DNA from 2 places in the Oerskovia paurometabola genome. Region 2 is predicted to be linked to the other one. Evidence: riboswitches for the same ligand, from Rfam matches in the RefSeq annotation. Region 2 holds a riboswitch; the other holds the start of a gene.
What was found. A riboswitch is a leader RNA that binds a small molecule or an ion and turns the genes downstream of it on or off. The one in region 2 is predicted to bind FMN.

Region 1: it holds a riboswitch for FMN, as region 2 does, so the genes downstream of both, ribD (bifunctional diaminohydroxyphosphoribosylaminopyrimidine deaminase/5-amino-6-(5-phosphoribosylamino)uracil reductase RibD) here and pnuC (nicotinamide riboside transporter PnuC) in region 2, are expected to answer to the same signal.

The regions. Positions count from the first base shown of each region.
Region 1 is NZ_JAFBBV010000001.1:2,375,638-2,385,394, forward strand. Features, by position in the region: gene JOD48_RS10645 (PH domain-containing protein) at 59-538, opposite strand; gene hisG (ATP phosphoribosyltransferase) at 775-1,629, opposite strand; gene JOD48_RS10655 (phosphoribosyl-ATP diphosphatase) at 1,820-2,083, opposite strand; gene ribH (6,7-dimethyl-8-ribityllumazine synthase) at 2,213-2,680, opposite strand; gene ribB (3,4-dihydroxy-2-butanone-4-phosphate synthase) at 2,677-4,092, opposite strand; gene JOD48_RS10670 (riboflavin synthase) at 4,101-4,808, opposite strand; gene ribD (bifunctional diaminohydroxyphosphoribosylaminopyrimidine deaminase/5-amino-6-(5-phosphoribosylamino)uracil reductase RibD) at 4,808-6,112, opposite strand; FMN riboswitch at 6,228-6,353, opposite strand; gene rpe (ribulose-phosphate 3-epimerase) at 6,572-7,234, opposite strand; gene JOD48_RS10685 (RsmB/NOP family class I SAM-dependent RNA methyltransferase) at 7,332-9,008, opposite strand; gene fmt (methionyl-tRNA formyltransferase) at 9,005-9,757, opposite strand, start outside.
Region 2 is NZ_JAFBBV010000001.1:3,937,753-3,947,509, forward strand. Features, by position in the region: gene JOD48_RS17555 (class I SAM-dependent methyltransferase) at 1-924, shown strand, start outside; gene JOD48_RS17560 (GNAT family N-acetyltransferase) at 996-1,547, shown strand; gene JOD48_RS17565 (DUF1684 domain-containing protein) at 1,587-2,234, shown strand; gene JOD48_RS17570 (hypothetical protein) at 2,301-2,957, shown strand; gene JOD48_RS17575 (hypothetical protein) at 2,929-3,516, opposite strand; gene JOD48_RS17580 (TetR/AcrR family transcriptional regulator) at 3,685-4,461, shown strand; FMN riboswitch at 4,551-4,676, shown strand; gene pnuC (nicotinamide riboside transporter PnuC) at 4,851-5,570, shown strand; gene JOD48_RS17590 (VOC family protein) at 5,671-6,093, shown strand; gene JOD48_RS17595 (ribokinase) at 6,149-7,009, opposite strand; gene JOD48_RS17600 (GntR family transcriptional regulator) at 7,032-7,823, opposite strand; gene JOD48_RS17605 (nucleoside hydrolase) at 7,938-8,912, opposite strand; gene JOD48_RS17610 (MFS transporter) at 8,971-9,757, opposite strand, start outside.

The DNA.
Region 1 (9,757 bases), 1.6 Mb from region 2:
CACGCGCTCGCTGCGGGGCGGGGCCAGGCGAGCGTCCTCCGGGCCCGACGGCGTCGCGTCAGTCCTCGCGCCCCTCGCCGTGGGCCACGACGAGCGCCGCCAACCGCGCCGCCTCGTTCTCGCTGCGTCGTGCACCGTCCGCGCGCTGGATGCCCATGACCGCGAGCGCCTTGCCGTCCGACAGGTCGAGGCGTACCCAGGGGTCGCCGGGGCCGAAGCGCACGGAGACGACCTGGGGCCAGTCCAGGCGGCGGGTGAAGACGATGTTGTGCACGGTCAGGTGCTCGGGGGTGACGGTGGCCCGGACCTGGCCGAGGCGCCACAGGACGAGGGCGCAGAAGGCGCCGACGCCGATCGTGGCGGCTTTGTTCCATCCGGAGTCGGTCCCGGGGCCGGTCGCGACCAGGGCGACGAAGGTGCAACCTGCCAGGATCGCGACGGCGGCGGTGTATGCCACTGCGGTGCCCCAGCGTGGCCGGAAGGGGGCGTAGGGGTCTCCGGGGGGCAGGTCGGGGGGTGGGGCGACATAGCTGCTCACGTGTCCATCCTCCCCCGTCCTGCGACCCTTTTCATCGGTCGTGCGGGGAGGAGGGTGCCCGCGGGGTGGTCACGGCTCCTCGGGTGCCGGTCGCCGTGCCGCGTCGTCGCGACCGGGAGACGACGCTGCCCGGGTGCTGTCGTGGCACCCGGGCAGCGCAGGCTCGTGGCGGCCGTTCCCCGTCGACGCACTGTCCGCCGCTCGGGGTGGCCGGCTGCGACGGAGACGCGGAGGCGTCAGAGGCGGCAGGCGTGGATCGAGGTCACCAGGATCGCGCGTGCGCCGACCTCGTAGAGGGCGTCCATGAGCTTGTTGGTCTGGTCGCGGCGCACCATGGCGCGCACGGCTGCCCAGTCGCGGTCGTGCAGCGGCGAGACGGTCGGGGACTCCAGGCCGGGCGTGAGGGCCACCGCGGCCTCGACGAGGTGTGCGGGTACGTCGTAGTCCATCAGGACGTACTGGCGGGCCGTGAGGACGCCCAGCAGTCGGCGTGTGAGCGTCTCGAGGCCTGCGGAGACCGCGTCGTCGGTCACGGAGGCCGGGCGGATCAGGACGGCCTCGGACTTCAGGATGGGGTCGCCGAAGACCTCCAGGCCGGCCCCGCGCAGGGTCGTGCCGGTGGACACGACGTCCGCGACGACGTCGGCGATGCCGAGCTGGACCGCGGACTCGACCGCGCCGTCCAGGTGCACCACGGAGGCCGTGACGCCGTTGGACCGCAGGTGGTTCTCCACCAGGACCTCGTAGGACGTGGCGACGCGCAGGCCCTCGACCTGGTCGAGGGACGTGATGGTGCCCACGGGGGCGGCGTACCGGAACGTGGATCCGGCGAAGCCGAGCTGCATGTGCTCGACGGCCGCTGCGCCCGAGTCGAGCAGCAGGTCGCGGCCTGTGATGCCGGCGTCGACCGTGCCGGTGCCGACGTACACGGCGATGTCGCGCGGGCGCAGGAAGAAGAACTCGACGTCGTTGTCCGGGTCCGCGAGCACGAGCTCGCGGGTGTCGCGGCGCTGGCGGTAGCCGGCCTCGCGGAGCATGTCGACGGCGGGCTCGGACAGGGAGCCCTTGTTGGGAACGGCGATGCGGAGCACGGGGTCCTCGCGTTTCTTGGGGAGTTCGGGGGGCGGGGCGGTCAGGGGGACCGATCACCCGGTCGGCGCACCGGCGAGGGCCGGTGCGCGGGGACGGACGGTGGACGACTGCGGACGGACATGCGTGAGGGAAGCGACCCGGTGGCCTGAGCCTCCGTGCGCCTCCCCCTGGACCCGGACCTGGCCGGGTTCACAGATGCTTGTACACGTCCTGCAGGGTCAGGCCCTTGGCGAGGAGCAGCACCTGCACGTGGTACAGCAGCTGGGAGATCTCCTCGGCCGTCTTGTCGTCGCCCTCGTACTCGGCCGCCATCCATACCTCGGCGGCCTCCTCGACGATCTTCTTCCCGATCGCATGGACACCGGCATCCAGCTCCGCGACCGTGCCGGAACCGGCGGGTCGGGTGGTGGCCTTCTCGGTGAGCTCGGCGAACAGCCCTTCGAACGTCTTCACCCGACCAGGGTAGTCGCCCGGCGGTGGCCGGGTGGATCTGTCCCGCCCACCGGTCACCGGGCGACCGCGGCGCCCCTTCGGTGCGTGCGCATCGAGGGGGCGCCACGCCGTCGGGCCGTCAGCGGGTGCTCAGAGGTCGCGCAGCGCCACGACCGTCGCGATGGCCGCCTCGACGGCCTCCGCGCCCTTGTCCTCCCGGGAGCCGGGCAGCCCCGCCCGGTCGAGCGCCTGCTGCTCGTCGTCGCACGTGAGCACCCCGAAGCCCACGGGGACCCCGGTGCGTACCGAGACGTAGGTCAGGCCCGTCGTGGCGGCCGAGCACACGTACTCGAAGTGCGGGGTCCCGCCGCGGATCACGACGCCCAGCGCGACGACGGCGTCCGCGCCGTGCTCGGCGGCGCGCGCGGCCGCGACGGGCAGCTCGAACGACCCGGGGACGCGGATCTCGGTGACGTGCGTGACGTGCGCGGCCGCGAGCGCCCGGCGGGCCCCTGCGAGGAGGCCGTCCATGACCTCGGTGTGCCAGCTGGCGGCCACGACGGTGATCCGCAGTCCGGTGCCGTCGACGGTGATCTGGGGTGCTCCTGCGCCGCTCATCGGTCGTTCTCCTTGGTGGTGTGGGTGGTGGGTGCTGTGTCGGGGGTGTGCTCGGGGGTGATCTCGAGGCTGTCTAGGAGGTGGCCCATGGCGACCTTCTTCGTCATGAGGTAGCCGTGGTTGTGCTCGCCGTGCCCGACCTCGAGCCGGTGGGCGTCGGCGACGTCGATGCCGTGCGCGGCGAGCCCCGTGACCTTCGCGGGGTTGTTGGTGAGGAGCGTGACGCGGTCGAGGCCGAGGTCGTGCAGGATCGCGGCAGCGGCGCCGTACTCACGGCGGTCCACGGGCCACCCGAGCTCGAGGTTGGCCTGGACGGTGTCGAACCCGGCGTCCTGCAGCTCGTAGGCGCCGATCTTGGCGAGCAGGCCGATGCCGCGTCCTTCGTGCCCCCGCAGGTACACCACGGCCCCGCCCAGTGCGGCGACGCGTTCCATGGAGGCCTGGAGCTGGGGGCCGCAGTCGCAGCGCAGCGACCCGAACGCGTCCCCGGTCAGGCACTCGGAGTGCACGCGCACGAGCGGTGCGACGGTGGCGCCGTCCTGCCCGGTGCCGGCGAGGGCGCCGCCCCCCGCAGGGACCGCCACGGGCACGAGGGCCACGTGCTCCGCCCCGGTACGCAGGTCGCGGTACCCGTGGACGCGGAAGTGGCCGTGCGCGGTAGGCAGGTCGGCCACGCTCGTGGCCTGCACGCGGGGCACGAGCGTGGGCTGCGTGTCCTGCTCGGGGACGGCGGGGTCGTGCTCGCGGCGCCACGCGATGAGGTCGGCGATCGTGAGGAGCACCAGCCCGGCGTCCTCGGCCGCCCGGGCCGCGTCGTCGAGCCGCATCATGGTGCCGTCGTCGTTGACGAGCTCGGCGATGCCTCCGACCTCGCCTGCCCCTGCCAGGCGCACGAGGTCGACCGCGGCCTCGGTGTGCCCGGCACGGTGCAGCACCCCGCCCGGGACGGCGCGCAGGGGCAGGACGTGCCCGGGCCGGATGAGGTCGACCGCACCCGAGGCGGGGTCGGCCAGGACGTGCAGGGTCCTGGCCCGGTCGACGGCGGAGATCCCGGTCGTGACGCCCGTGGCGGCGTCGACCGTGACCGTGTAGGCCGTGCGCCTCGGGTCCTGGCTGTGGGGCACCATGAGCGGCAGGTCCAGGGCGTCGGCCCGCGCGGCCGGCATGGGCGCGCACAGGTAGCCCGAGGAGTGCCGGATGGTCCAGGCGACCCACTCGGGGGTCACGGTCCCGGCCGCGAAGACCACGTCGGCCTCATTCTCGCGGTCCGGGGAGTCGGCGACCAGGACGGGACGCCCGGCGCGGATCGCGTCGAGGGCCTCCTCGATGGTGCCGGTCCGGACGTGCCCGGGGTGCTCGGACGGGTGGGGGGTGGCGTCGCCGGGACGGGCGGCGTCGGGCTGGGGGTTCATGGCGGTGCTCATTCCTGTGCTGCGCTGGTCCTGGGGGCGTCCGCCGGGCCGGAGGCGCTCGCGGGATCGTCGGTGGCCGCGAGCGCCCGACCGTCCCGGCCGGCCAGGAGGGCGGCACCGGTCGTGAGGAGTCTCTCGACGTACTTCGCGAGGACGTCGACCTCGAGGTTGACCCGGTCCCCGGGGACGAGGGAGCCCAGGTTCGTGGCCTCGAGCGTCGTGGGGATCAGGGACACCCCGAACGAGGTGTCGTCCACGTGGGTCACCGTGAGGGACACGCCGCTGACCGTGATCGAGCCCTTCTCCGCGACGTAGCGCGTCAGCCCCGGGGGCGTGGACACGACCAGGTCGTCCCACCGCTCCCCCGGGGTCCGGCGCGCGAGGGACCCGACGCCGTCGACGTGTCCCTGCACGATGTGACCGCCCAGGCGCGTGTCGGCGCGCACGGCCCGCTCCAGGTTCACGGACGAGCCGGGGCGCAGACCGCCCAGGGCGGTGCGACGCAGGGACTCGGGCATGACGTCGGCGGTGAAGGTGCCGTCCTGTCCCACGCCCGTGACGGTCAGGCACACGCCGTCGACCGCGATCGAGTCGCCCAGGCGGGCGTCCGAGGTGGCGAGGGGGCCGTGCACCGTCAGGACGGCGTCGGAGGTCTCACCCCCGGGGAACGCGATCTCGCGGACCGTGCCGATCTCTTCGACGATTCCGGTGAACATCACTTCTCCTGTTCGGGGGTGGTGCGGTGGGTGCTGTCGTGGGGGGAGGTCCGGGCATCGGGCTCGGGTGGTCCCGCCACGCCGAGGCCGGGGGCGGTACCAGGAGGCGTGGAGGGCACGGACGGCGCAGCGGGCACGGCCCGGGCCACGACCAGGACGTCCTCGCCGAGTCGCCGCACGTCGTGCGTGGAGAAGCGGGGGGCGCCCGCGAGCGTGGTCACGCCGAGGTCTCCCACCGCCCCCAGGCCCGCACCCAGGAGCACGGGTGCGAGGTAGGCGTGGACCTCGTCGACCGTCCCAGCCGCGAGGAACGCCGTCGCCAGCCCCGGGCCGCCCTCGACCAGGACGTGGCGCACCTCGCGCGCGGCCAGCCCGGCCAGGACCGCGTGGACGTCGTGCGTACGCACGTGCAGCACGGGCCCGCCGCCGTCGCTCGTCCAGGGCCCGCCCGGCGCGAGCCGCGCGCCCGGAGGAAGGTCACGGAGCCCGACGACGACGCGCAGGGGCTGGTGCTCGGCAAGCCCCGGCTCCGGCCCGACCACCCCATCAGCGACGCGCAGGGGCTGGTGCTCGGCGAGCTCCGGCTCCGGCTCCCCTGTGCGCGCCGTGAGCGACGGGTCGTCGGCCACGACGGTCCCGGTACCCACGAGGATCGCGTCGACCTGCGCACGGACCCGGTGCGCGTGCTGGCGGGCCGTGGGCCCGGTGATCCACTGCGAGGTGCCGTCGGTGGCCGCCACGCGCCCGTCGAGGGTCGAGGCGAGCTTGAGGGTCACGTAGGGGCTCCCGCGGCGCACGGCGACGAGCCACGGCCCCAGGAGTCGCTCTCCCTCGGCCTCGCGCAGCCCGGGGGCCACCCGGATACCGGCCGCGCGGAGGCGCTCGCCGCCCCCGGTCGCGACGGGGTTCGGGTCCGCGACCGCGTAGACGACCTCGGCCACGCCCGCGTCCAGCAGCGCCTGCGCGCACGGCCCCGTGCGTCCGGTGTGGTTGCACGGTTCGAGCGTGACCACGGCCGTCGCGCCGTGCACGTCCACGCCGCGCTCGCGGGCGTCGGCCAGGGCGGCCGCCTCGGCGTGCGCGGTGCCGGCGCCCCGGTGGAAGCCTTCGGCGAGCACCACCCGGGGCGAGCCGTCCACGAGGCCGCGGGCGGCGGCGGCGGGCAGGGAGCCCGGGGGGCGGGGCGCAGGGCCCAGCAGGACGGCGCCCACGCGCGGGTTGGGGCCATGGGCCGGGCCGCGCGCGGCCAGCTCGAGCGCACGCAGCATCGCGTCGTCGATCGTCAGTGAGGGCCTGGCGCCCATGATCCTCCTCCCGGTGAGCACGACGCTCCGGGGTGAGGGGTGGTCGACGACGTCTGGGGACCTCAAGGGTCCACGGACGTCACGACACCACGGCACAGGGCTCTGCCCCGCGCCGCCACGTACTTCCTCCCATCCGGACTTTCACCGTCGGTCCTGGAGTTCCACCAGGTCAACCACGCCGAGGCGTGGGTCGCGGACTGTCACCGCCGGCTCGGAATTACACCGACCCCGGAGCACGTGTGTGCGTACTGCTGATGCTGCTGACCGTCGAGACCCTGGCTCGCGCTCCCTGAGGTGCGCTGCGCCCGGCGTCCCGTCTCCACCCAGCATGCCACACCGGGATTCCCCCGCAGGAACTCGATCCGCTGCGTCCCGCGGGCTGGAACGATGTGAACGGTCCCGGGGCGCGGCGCCCCCGAGCGGGGCGCCTGGAACGGACCGTCGGGCGGCCGGCCGGGGTCAGTGCGTGTGCTGGTCCGCGAGCGCCCGCAGGGCCGCGATCTCCTCGGGCACGTTCTCCGCGCCGTACACGGCCGAGCCGGCGACGAACACGTTGGCCCCGGCCTCGGCCGCGCGCTCGATGGTGGCGCGCGAGATGCCGCCGTCGACCTGGACCCACACGTCGAGCCCGGCGTCGGACACGGCGTCGCGGATACGGCGGACCTTGGGCAGCACGCCCTCGATGAAGGACTGGCCGCCGAAGCCGGGCTCGACGGACATGACCAGGAGCATGTCGAACTCGGGCAGCAGGTCCAGGAACGGCTCGACCGACGTCGCGGGGCGCAGCGCGAGGCCTGCGCGCGAGCCCAGGCGGCGCAGCTCGCGCGCCAGGCGCACGGGGGCGGTGGCGGCCTCGGCGTGGAACGTGACGGACGCGGCGCCGACCTCGGCGTAGCCGGGGGCCCAGCGGTCCGGGTCGGCGATCATGAGGTGCGCGTCGAGCGGCACCGGGGACACCTGGGCGAGGCGCTCGAAGATCGGCAGACCCAGGGTCAGGTTGGGCACGAAGTGGTTGTCCATCACGTCAACGTGCGCGTAGTCGGCGGTCGCGATCGCGCCCAGGTCGCGCTCGAGGTTCGCGAAGTCGGCGGACAGGATGCTGGGGGCGATGAGTGCGGACATGGGCACCAGCCTAGAGGGCGCCCCTGCGCCGTGCGCGGACGCCCCACGGCCTGGTCGGGTGGCCTTGACCACCCGACCAGGCCGTGGGCAGGGCGCCTCAGGCCCGACGGCGCAGCAGCGTCAGGTGCATCGCGTCGGTGCCGTGCACGTGTGGCCACAGCTGCACGTCGGTGCGGTCCGCGAGCGGGATGTCGTCCCCGGCGACCTGGCGCACCGCGGCGGCCGCGTCGAGGACCTCGACGTCGCCGCGCCCGGCCAGGACGTCCTTGACCACGAGCTGGGTCTCCGCGAGGTGCGGGGAGCACGTCACGTACCCGACGACGCCACCGGGACGCACGGCGTCCAGGGCTGAGCCGAGGAGCTCGCGCTGCAGGGTCGTGAGGGTCGCGATGTCCCCGGGGGTGCGGCGCCAGCGCGACTCGGGGCGGCGGCGCAGCGCGCCCAGGCCCGTGCAGGGGGCGTCGACGAGCACGCGGTCGTACGCGCCGGGCTCCTCGACCCCCACCTGGCGTCCGTCGCCCACCTGCACCCGCTCGACCGCGTCGGCGGGCACGGCCGCGAGCGCCTGCTCGACCAGACGGGCCCGGTGGGGGGCGACCTCGTTCGCGACGATGCGCGCCCCCTGCTCGCCCGCGAGGGACGCCAGGAGCGCGGCCTTGCCGCCCGGGCCCGCGCACAGGTCGAGCCAGCGCTCGTCGGGGTTCGCTGCGCCGTCGCCCGCCGAGGCACCGTCACCGGCCGAGGCGAGCGTGGGCAGCGTCGGTACTGCCGCGAACGCGAGCGTCACGAGCTGGGACCCCTCGTCCTGGACGCCGGCGGCCCCGTACCGGACCGCGGGGATCGCGGCCGGGTCCGAGCCCGACAGGACCAGGGCCGTGGGCGCCCAGCGCCCGGGGGTGGTCGTGGCGTCCCCGCGCACGTCGTGGGTGACCTCGCCCGCGAGGCGCTCGCGGCTGACCAGGCCCGGGCGGGCGACGAGCGTCACGCGCGGCGCGGCGTTGTCGGCCTCGAGGAGCTCGGCCAGGTCGTCGGCCGAGCGTCCCGTGCCGACGAGGGCCTCCCGCATGGCCCGGGCGATCCACACCGGGTGGGACTGGGTGATCGCGAGGCGAGTGACGTCGTCGGGCGCCTCGAGCGTGATGGCCTCGAGCCACTCCTCGAGGCTCGAGCGGGAGATCTTGCGCAGGACCGCGTTGACGAACTGTGCGCTGCCCGCCCCGGCACGGGCGCGGGCCAGGCCCACGGTCTCCGAGACGGCCGCGTGCTGGGCCACGCGCATGCCCAGGAGCTGGTGGGCCCCGAGACGCAGCAGGTCGAGCACGTTCGGGTCGACCTGGTCGAGGGGGCGGTCGACGCACTGGGCGATGATCGCGTCGTAGCGCCCGCGCAGGCGCAGGGTGCCGTAGGCGAGCTCGGTCGCGAACGCGGCGTCGCGACCACGGATGCCGCGTGAGCGCAGCAGCGGGGGCAGGACGAGGTTGGCGTACGCGTCGGAGGTCGCGACCTCCTGCAGGACGTCGAACGCGACGTTGCGTGCCGGGTCGGCGCCCTTGGCGCGCTGCGAGGGCGCCGCCTCCGAGCGCTGGCCCGCGCCCCGGACGCGGGCCGCCCCGCGCTCGTGTCCGCGCGCGTCACGACGGTCACCGCGGTCACCGCGGTCACTGTGGTCACTGTGGTCACGGCCACCGTGCCCGCCGTGCTCGCCGGGCCCACCGTGCCCGCCGTGTCCGCCTTCGGACCCGGGGGTGCCGCCGGTGCGTGCCTCGCCGCTCATGCGTGGTCCTTCGTCTCGTCAGGGGTGCCCAGGACGACGTGCTCACCCAGGCGGGCGCCGCGTGCCCAGTCGGTCGCGGTCATGTGCTTCTTGCCCATGGGCGCGACCTCGCCGAGCGCGACCGCGTGCGTGCCGGTGCCCACCAGGACCTCACGCTTGGCGGCGCGCAGCTCGCCGGGCGCCAGGTCGTCCACGTCGGGGCGCGGCGTCACGGGTCCCAGGCCCAGGCGGGCGCCGTCGGGCAGCGTGGTCCAGGCGCCGGGGGCGGGCGTGCAGCCGCGCACCTGGCGGTCGATCGCGAGCGCAGGGTGCGCCCAGCGCACGTGCGCGTCCTCGGGGGTCAGCTTCGCGGCCGTGCTGATCCCCTCGGCGGGCTGGACGACCGGGGACGCGGCGCCGTCCTCGATCGCGTCGAGCGTCGCCACGAGCAGCCCGGCGCCCGAGGCCGCGAGCCGGCCCAGGAGGTCGCCAGCGGTGTCGCGGGGACGGATGGTCTCGGTCATGGTGCCCAGCACGGGCCCCGAGTCCAGTCCCTCCTCGATGAGGAACGTCGTGGCTCCCGTGACCTCGTCGCCCGCGATGATCGCGCGCTGCACGGGGGCCGCGCCGCGCCAGGCGGGCAGGACCGAGAAGTGCAGGTTGACCCAGCCGAGGCGGGGGACGTCGAGCACCTCGCGGCGCAGGATCTCGCCGTACGCCACCACGGGCGCGCAGTCGACCTCCAGGGCCGCGAGCCGGGCCACGAACTC
Region 2 (9,757 bases):
GAGGGACAGGCGGTCGCGGGGATCCTCACGGTCGCGGCGCCCGACGCACGTGGACCCGGGGACGACGCTCCGGCGTCGGGCACGCCGGACGGCGCCGCACGGCGCTACGCCCTGCAGGCGGGGCCCGCCGAGGTGCTGACGGACGAGCACAGCCTCGCGTACCTGGCGCCGCTGCCCCGCCTGTTCGCGGCCGTGGGGCGCACGTTCGACGAGCTCCTCGACGCGTACCGCGACGGCGGCGGGGTGTCGTGGGGTCGGCTCGGCGCCGACGCGCGCGAGGCGCAGGCCGACCTGAACCGCCCGTGGTTCGAGCGCGAGCTCGCGGGCGCGCTCGGCCGCGTCCCGGACCTGCACGCGATCCTGTCCCGACCGGATGCCCGGGTCGCGGACGTGGGGTGCGGGGCGGGGTGGTCGACGGTCGCGCTCGCCCGCGCCTACCCGCAGGCGCGGCTCGACGGGTACGACCTCGACGCCCCGTCGGTCGACATGGCTCGCGCGAACGCGCAGGCCGCGGGCGTCGCGGACCGGGTGGCTTTCCACGTCGCGGACGCGGCGACCCTGCCCGCGGACGTGCTGCTCGACGCGGCGTTCGCGTTCGAGTGCACGCACGACATGCCGCGCCCCGTCGAGGTCCTGTCGGCGGTCCGGCGGGCCGTCCTGCCCGACGGCGCCGTGGTGGTCATGGACGAGGCCGTCGCCGACGAGTTCGTCGCGCCGGGCGACGAGGTCGAACGGCTCATGTACGGGTTCAGCCAGTTCGTGTGCCTGCCGGACGGCCTGTCGTCGTCCCCGTCGGTCGGCACGGGCACGGTCATGCGACCCGCGACGCTCGAGCGGTATGCGCTCGACGCGGGGTTCGAGCGCGTCGAGGTGCTGCCGGTCGAGGGGTTCAGCTTCTTCCGGTTCTACCGGCTGCACCACTGAGCGGCCACCGAGAGCACGCCCCCTGGCGCAGGCTCGGCGCTCGTCCGCTCGGGCTCCAGTATGTTCGTTCCGTGACCACCGCACCCGACCTCTTCGAGCTGCGTCCTGGGCGCCAGGACGACGTCGAGCAGTGCCTGGGGGTGTGGATCGAGGCGAGTGCCGCCCGCGACGGACGCCGTGTCGAGGGCGTCGGTGCTCGCGCCCGCGGGAAGTTCGACCAGAGCGTCGCGTGGACGGTCGCGACGGACGGCGTGGGCGACGTCGTCGGGTTCGCCGTGGGGACGCGTCCGGGCAGCGGACTGGCGAGCGACCCACCCGGGTCCGCGGTGCTCGGCCTGCTCGCGGTCGATCCCCGCGCCCAGGGTGCGGGCCTCGGCCGCCGGCTTCTCCGGGACGTCACCGGTCTGCTCGCTCGACAGGGCTACTCTCGCGCCGTGCTTCACGTCCTGACGGACAACGTCGGCGCGGTCAGCCTCTACGAGCGGCACGGCTGGGTTCCTCGGGGAGACCCGGTCGAGCACGCCCTGCTACGACGCGACTCGCAGACCTACGTGCGTGACCTGACGCGAGCGGACCATCACGACGGGGCGGACGCCTCGACCCCGACAGGCCCCCGCGCCTGACGAGGTGCTGGTGGACGTCCCGGCTGGCACCCTGGCCAGATGATCACCGAGCTGCACGTCGTCGACTGGCGCCGCCGCGTCCAGCACCTGTACGCGCACGTCCGCGACCTGGCCGTCGAGGACCCCGCAGCGGCGCACGAGTACTGGGTCGCGTCGCGCGACGCCCTGCTGGCCGAGCACCCGGCGTCGCCGATCCTGCCCGCGGACCGGCCCGCCTTCACCGGGGTTCCGGTCGGCCCGTACGACGCCGCGATGCGCTTCGAGGTGCCGCTCGTGCCCGACCCCGCGCGCGGCACCCCCGACGCCGCCCGCCTCGACGTCCCCACGGGCACCGACGGCGTGGTGCCGTTCGAGCGCGTCGGGCGCCTCGACCTCCCGGGCCTGGGGTCGCTCGACGTGTGGGCGCTGCGCTCGTACGGCGGCGGGCTGTTCGTGCCGGTCAAGGACCGGTCGACCGCGACGTACGGCGGCGGTCGCTACCTGCTGGACACGATCAAGGGCGCGGACCTCGGGTCCGCGTCGTCCCGTCCGGGGCCCGACGGCGACGCTCCCCTGGTCGTCGACCTCAACTTCGCGTACAACCCGTCGTGCGCGTACGACCCGGCCTGGGCGTGCCCGCTCGCGCCGCCCGGGAACACGCTCGCGGTCGAGCTGGCGTGCGGGGAGCTGGTGCGGGCCAAGGGCTAGCTGCCACCCTGTCTGCTCGACGGGGTCACGCACACCCACGGCGCGACCTGTGGAAAGGTCCTCGTCGTGACCAGCATCCCGGACGAGCGTCCGCTCCGTGTCCCCTTCCTCGACCGCGCGGGGGTCGAGGCTCTCGCCGCGATCGGGGTCGTCGTCCCCGCCCCGGACGCCGTGTGGGTCTCGGGGCGAGCCCGTTTCGCTCCCGGGGTCGTGCTCCACCCGACGGTCGTCGTGGAGTGCGACGGCACGTCGAGCGTGACCGTGAGCGAGGGAGCCGTGCTCCACCCCGGCACCCGGATCAGCGCGACGAACGGCGCCTCGGTCCGGGTCGGGGCCCGCACGACGCTCGGCCCGGGCGGCTGCACCCTCGTGGCCGACGGCGAGGAGCTGCACGTCGGTGCCGACGGCCGGTACCGCATGGCGCTCCTGCTCGGGCCGGGCACGTACGGCGACGGCTGCCAGGTCCTCGGACCGATCGAGGCCCGCGCCTGCACGCTCGAGGGCGGTCAGCCGGGCGACGCCCCCGACGTCGCCTCGCGCGGCGCCCTGCTCAAGGGGGCCGGGCGCGCGGCGGGCATCACGCTGCGCCGAGGTCAGGTCGTCAACGGCGCGGGCGACTTCCGCCGCGCACCGGTGGAGGATCAGACGGCGTACCACCCTGTCGGCCCCTCGAGACACGCGGGCCCGGTCACCGTCAGTGGAGCAGCGACTTCAACCCGATGATCAGCAGCCCGAACGCACCCGCGATCACCGTCTCGAGCGTCAACGCCCACCCCCGCACACCGGCCCGGTGCGACGCGAGGTGCCCGACCACCCCCAGCATCAGCACCGTGAACCACAGTGCGACCAGGGCGGCGTCGGCCACCCCCAGCCGGAGCACGCGCCCGACGAGGAAGACCACGAGCGCCGGGACCCCGCCGATCAGGACCCACACCTCCTCCGACGACGCCAGCCTCAGACGCTGAATGATCGAGTGGTCAGCGTCGCGGAACCGGCCCCCCAGCGCCGACACGTAGACGTGCGCCGCCCAGTAGATGATCAGGACGCCCGCGACCGCGAGGACCACGAAGTCGCTCGATGCGTCGTGCGTGCTCGACACCGCGAGCATGAACCCCGCGACGATGGCCCCGTAGAGGAAGTCCGCCGGGCCACCGCGCGAGAACCGCTCGCTCCACGCGTCCCGCTGGGCGTGGTGGTCGACGCTCTTCCACGAGCGCGCCGCGCTGTCTCCGCCCGGGGCGCGTCCCTCGTCGCCCGTCCCGGCCTCGTCGCCGTCCGTCATCCGCGTCGCCTCCCGGTCGTCCCCGCCTGCCGCCGCCTCTCTCGTCACTGTAGCGACGCCGTCGGGCCCCCCGCGCGGCGACCGACCGGGGACCACCTGACGAACGCAGCGCGCCCACCGTCCCTCGTCGCTCCTCCCCGGCCGCGCACGCCGTGTAGCGTCCCGTCCATGAGTGCCGCACGAAGCAACACGCACGCGCAGGCGGTGGACGCGGCGATCGAGCTGTTCACCCGCAAGGGCTACGAGCAGACGACCGTCGAGGACATCGCCGACGCCGCACAGATCAGCCGGGCCACGTTCTTCCGCCGTTTCCGATCCAAGGAGGACGTGGTCTTCGCGGACCACGAGCTGCTGCTCGACGCCGTCGTGGTCCTGCTCGGCGAGACCCGTCCCGCGGCGCGCGGGGTGACCCCCGAGGAGCTCGAGAACGTCGACCCGTACGTCGAGGTGTGCAAGGCCGCGCGGCTCGTGTTCGACCACCACGTGGGCCAGCGCGAGACGTCGGTCGCGCGGCACCGCCTGCTGCAGGACGTGCCCGCGCTGCGCGACCGCGAGCTCGTGACGACGCACCGCTACGAGCGCGCGTTCACGTCCTACCTGCGCGACTCGCTGCCCGCGGACACCCGCAACTCGACCGCGTCGGTCGCGTTCGCGGCGTCGGTCGTCGCGGTGCACAACGCGATCCTGCGGCGCTGGCTGCGCGACCCGGACCAGGACCTGCGCCCCGAGCTCGAGGAGGCGTTCGCGGACCTGCGCCGCGCGGCCCGCAACCCCGCCGGCCCGACGACGGAGCCCACCCCCGCACCCACGTCGCCTGCGCGCGGCTCGGGGGACGCCCTCGCGCGGTCGGGTGACGCATCGGGCCGCAGAGTCGTCGTGACCGTGCTCGACGGCGACGCCGACCCCGACGAGGTCGCCCGCGCGGTCCGCGACGCGCTCGCCTGAACACGTCGGGACGAGCCCTGGGCGCCCTGACGGGCCCGGGAATGCGCGAGTAGCATCAGAGGTTGCAGCACACAGCAAGCAGTACGCACGAACGTGCTCCGGGGTCGGTGCAATTCCGAGCCGGCGGTGACAGTCCGCGACCCGCGCCCACGCGCGGTTGACCTGGTGGAACTCCAGGACCGACGGTGAAAGTCCGGATGGGAGGAAGCACGTGCGGCACGGCCGTCCCGGCCGGGCCGGGCAGACGATCCGTCGAGCCCGCCCCCGACCAGCGGGACCGGCCTGGCCGTGGTGAGCGACGCCGTCGGGCAGCCCGGGAACGGGCGGACCGACCCGCCGCCCGCCCTCACCCCGGAGCCGACGTGCCCGGGACGACGAGGAAACACCCCATGGACCTGATCCACGCGCTCTTCGACGCGCAGCTCACGATCGGCGACCAGCACCTGCTGTGGCGCGAGATCGTGGGCAACGGGTTCGGGCTCGCGTCCGCGCTCGGCGGCATGCGCCGCAAGATCTGGGCGTGGCCCGTGGGGATCGTCGGGAACCTCCTGCTGCTCACGGTGTTCCTCGGGGCCGTGTTCGCGACGCCCAACCCCGTCAACCTGCTCGGCCAGGCCGGGCGCCAGGTCATGTTCGTCGTCGTGTCGGTGTACGGGTGGGTGCAGTGGCGCCGGACGCGCGACCGTCTCGGGGAGGCGGACGCCGACAGCCACGGCGTGGCGGTCGTGCCGCGCTGGGCCTCGTGGCGGCAGCGCGCCTTCCTGGTCGTCGCGCTCGTGGCCGGGACAGCGCTCCTGACCCCGATCTTCCGCGCGCTGGAGTCGTACGAGCCCGTGTGGGCCGACGCGTGGATCTTCATGGGCTCGCTGCTCGCGACGTACGGCATGGCCAAGGGCTGGGTCGAGTTCTGGCTGATCTGGGTCGCCGTGGACATCGTTGGCGTGCCCCTGCTGGTCGACGCGGGCTTCTACGCGTCGGCGTTCATGTACGTGTTCTACGGGGCGTTCACGCTCGTGGGCTTCTTCGTGTGGTGGCGCATCGACCGGCGCTCGAAGGCCCTGATCCTCGCGGGCGCCTCCCCCGCCGCGCCCACCACCGGGCAGGCCTGACGCCACCTCTTGCGCCCCGGTGGGCCGGGCGGATACTCGAAGGTGCGCCCCTGCTCGCGCGGGGCGCACCACGTCCGACCGCGACGGAGAAGGCGACACCATGACGACTCGACTCAACCCGTACCTGAACTTCCGGGACGACGCCCGTGCGGCGATCGAGTTCTACCGAGACGTGTTCGGCGGCGAGCTGACCATCAGCACGTTCGCCGACTTCCAGGCGGCCGACGACCCCGCCGACGCCGACAAGGTCATGCACTCCCAGCTCGAGGCGCCGAACGGCCTGGTCCTCATGGCCGCCGACACCCCGAGCTCGATGGAGTACTCGCCCGGCGGCGGCGTCGCGATCTCGCTCAGCGGCGAGCAGGCCGACGACGCCGAGCTCCGCGGCTACTGGGCCAAGCTGTCGTCGAGCGGCACCGTGACCGTGCCGCTCGAGGTCGCACCGTGGGGCGACGCGTTCGGCATGTGCGTCGACCGGTTCGGTGTGAGCTGGCTCGTCAACATCGCGGCCGCGCAGGGCTGACGTGCTGCCCGTGCGGGGCTGAGCCAGCACCGGTGCCCGTCGCCGACCGGACGACTCACTCCTCGGACGTGCGCCGGCGGTAGTGGTCCCACGACCGCAACGGCGGCTGCGACGCCTCGTGCGAGACGGCGTCGGACCCGACGGCCGACGCGAGGCGCAACGAGTGGTCCGCGGGCAGGCCGGCAGCGAGAGAGAGCGTCAGGGCGGCGCAGAAGGCGTCTCCCGCCCCGACGCTGTTCACGACCTCGGTGCGGTAGGCCGGCACACGGAGCGTCTCCACCCCGTGCTCGACCAGGGCCGCCCCGTCGCCGCCGTAGGTGACCACGACCCGCCGCGCCGACGCCACCTCAGGCATCGCCGCGTACTCGGTCTCGTTGACGACGACGAGGTCGGCACGGTCGACCAGCTCACGGGGCAGGGCGCGCGCAGGCGCGGCGTTGAGCGCGACGTAACCGGGGAAGGCCAGAGCCGCTGCGACGACGACGTCGAGCGGGATCTCGAGCTGAGCGAGGAGCACGTCGGAGTCGCCGGACCCCGCCGACGGCAGCCGGACGTCGTCGTTGGCGCCCGCGCAGACCGCGATCTGGTTCTCGCCCGCGGCATCGACCACGATGAGCGCCGTCCCCGTGGGGGCGCTCACGCGCGCGACCGCGTCGGTCCCCACCCCGGCCTCCGCGAGGGCCGCGACGAGTCCGTGCCCGGCCTCGTCCGTGCCGACCGCCCCGACCATGCGGGTGTCCGCCCCGAGCCGGGCAGCCGCGACGGCCTGGTTCGCGCCCTTGCCTCCCGGCTGCGCGGACAGCACGCCGCCACCGACCGTCTCTCCGGGCCCGGGGAGACGTGCGGTCCGCGCCGTGACGTCGTGGTTGATGCTGCCGAGGACGAGGATCCTGGGCAACGGGGGTGGGGTCGGCACGAGAGCTCCTTCGAGGGGTGGGTCAGGCTGAGGACGACTGGACGATCGCGAGCGGACCCGCCGCCGGCGACACGACGACCTTGGCGAGGTAGGCGGGGGTGCCCGAGAGCTGGGCGGTCTGGGTCAGGACGAGCACGGGGTCCTTGGCCTTGAGTCCGAGGAGCTGCCCTCGGGTGGCCCCGACCGTCCCGACGGCGACGTCGCACTCGGCGGCCTCGAAGACGGGGCCGAGGTCCGAGACCATGAGCCGCAGCAACGTCCCCTCCTGCTCGGCGTAGCCCTGGACACGCGCCGCGAGCTCTCTGGACACGTCGGAGAGGTAGCGGCCCGCAGGAAGGTGCTCCTGGATGATCGCGACCGGGTCGGTTCCTCGATAGGCGACCGACTCCCGGAACCACATGTTCGCGGCGGCGTCCACGTCCAGCTTTCTCGACGTGAAGTCGGTCGTGGGCTGCAGGCCGAACTCGTGGGTCGCGATGCGCACGGGCTCGTCGACCGTCGACAGGACCTGCTCGAAGGTCCGCAGCCGCTCCAGGCCGACGCTCGGCAACCTGTTGACGACCGTCCGTCCGACACCTCGGCGCGTCACGATCAGGCCGTCCTCCTCGAGGAGCATGAGGGCCTCCCGGACGACGGTCCGGCTCACGCCGAGCATCGTCCCGAGCTCGGTCTCGCTCGGGAGCAGCGAGCCGAGCGTGAACTCGGAGGACCGGATGGCGTCCGCGAGCCGTGAGTAGACCGCGACGCGAAGAGGTTGTCCGGGAGCCGCCGTGACCGGTCGCGCGAAGGCCTCGGGGGTGTCGGTCGTGGTCATGGTGTCCTTCCAGCGGCAGGAGTCGGCGTCCTCGCCAGGTTAGTGGTGCACGGACGTGCCGACGGGCTCGTGCGTGCGTGGCCCTGCAGGGCCACGCACGCAGGTGGCGTGCGCTCAGGCGGACACGCTCGCGTGCTGGAGCAGGCGGTCGACGAGGTGCGGGGCGAGCGGCTCGCTCGTCGAGAGCACGACGCGGACCCGTGCTCCCGGGTGGTCGACCTGGCCGAGCCTCTGTCCGCGCAGGTCGCAGAGCGTCTGCCCGCGCCCGGGCCCGGCGGTCGTGTCGACCACGACCGGCACGCGAGGGGCCGACGACGGGAGGACGCCCCCGACGGCGACGGCCGCCGCGAGCGGGTCGTGCAGGGCGGACGCGCGCCGACCGAGCTCGGGGACGTGGAAGTCGAAGTAGACGTCGAGGATGCGTCCGACGGTCTCCACGAACGGGTCCCCCGACGTGAGCAGAGCCTGCCGGTGCTCCTCCTCGAACGTGTTCTCCATGGTGACGTCCAGCGGCACGAGCGTGACGTCCCACAGGGCAGCGAGCACGAGGGCCGCGGCCTCGGGGTCCCCCGCGACGTTCGCCTCGGCCACCGCACTGACGTTTCCAGGGACCAGTGCGGCCCCGCCCATGATCGTCACCTCGCGCACCATGGCGGGCAGCGCCGGCTCGAGCTCGAGCGCCTTCGCCAGGTTGGTCAGCGGGCCGACGGCGACGATCCGGAGACGGCCCTCGTGCGCCCGGGCCAGCTCCACGAGGAAGGCGGCAGCGTCCTGCTCCTCGACCTGGCGCCGCGCTCGCGGGAGCTCGACGTCGCCGACCCCGTTGTGCCCGTGGATGTGCGGGACCCCTCCGCCGTAGGTGCTCGTCAGCCGGTCGTGGGCGCCGAGCGCGACGGGGACGTCCGGACGACCGGCGAGGTCCAGGAGGTCGAGCGTGTTGCGGGCGGCCTGGGCCGCGGCGACGTTCCCGCTCACGGTGCCGACGCCGACGAGGTCGATCTCCGGCGAGGCCAGCAGGTAGGCCAGGGCGAGAGTGTCGTCGACGCCCGTGTCGCAGTCCAGGTAGAGGGGGTGGCGAGGGGGGTTCATGAGTTCTCCGGTCGGGGGATCGATGGGGCGGGGACGCGGCGGGACGCGGTGGGGACGATCATGCGGGGGCGTCCGCCTCGGGGCGCGGGGCGATGAACCACGAAGCCACCAGCGCGAGAGCCGTGATGCCGACCGAGATCCACAGGCCGGTCGTGTAGCCGGCGCTGGTGCCACGTGCGATGAAGGGGGCGACGACGCCGATGCCGATGCTCGCACCGAGCCCGAACGAGGCGCCGTTCAGCCCGGGGAGCGCGGACGGGGCCTCCCGCGGCGAGAGGAGGACGCCCAGACCGTTGACGGTCGTCAGGACCAGGCCGTTGTAGCTGACGCCCAGGATGGCCACCATCGCGGCGACGACCCACGGGTTGAAGGTCAGGGTCGCGACGACCGCGAGCACCACGAGACTGATGGTCATCCCGACGCGCAGCACCTTGATCCACCCGAAGCGGCCCGCGAGCCAGCCCGCCAAGGGCGCGGTCACGACCCCGATGAGCGCTGCCGGCATGAGGTAGACGAGGGCCGAGCGGGAAGCGGTCATCTCGAAGCCGGGCGCCCCACCCTGGCTCAGGAGGACGACGCTGAAGTTGATCACCGCGAAGATCCCGGCGAGCGCGAGCGTCGTCGTCGCGATCAGCGGCCAGACCTGGCGCGAGCGCAGGTGCTGGACCGCGATGAGCGGAGAGGCATGGCGCTTCTCGAGACGCCAGAAGACGACGAGCGCGACCGCGGTGACGACCAGGAACGTGAGCGCCACGGGTGACAGCCAGCCGAGCGCCGACCCCTGCGAGACGAAGTACGTCATGCCGATCAGGCCGACGGACAGCGCCGCGGCGCCGGCCCAGTCC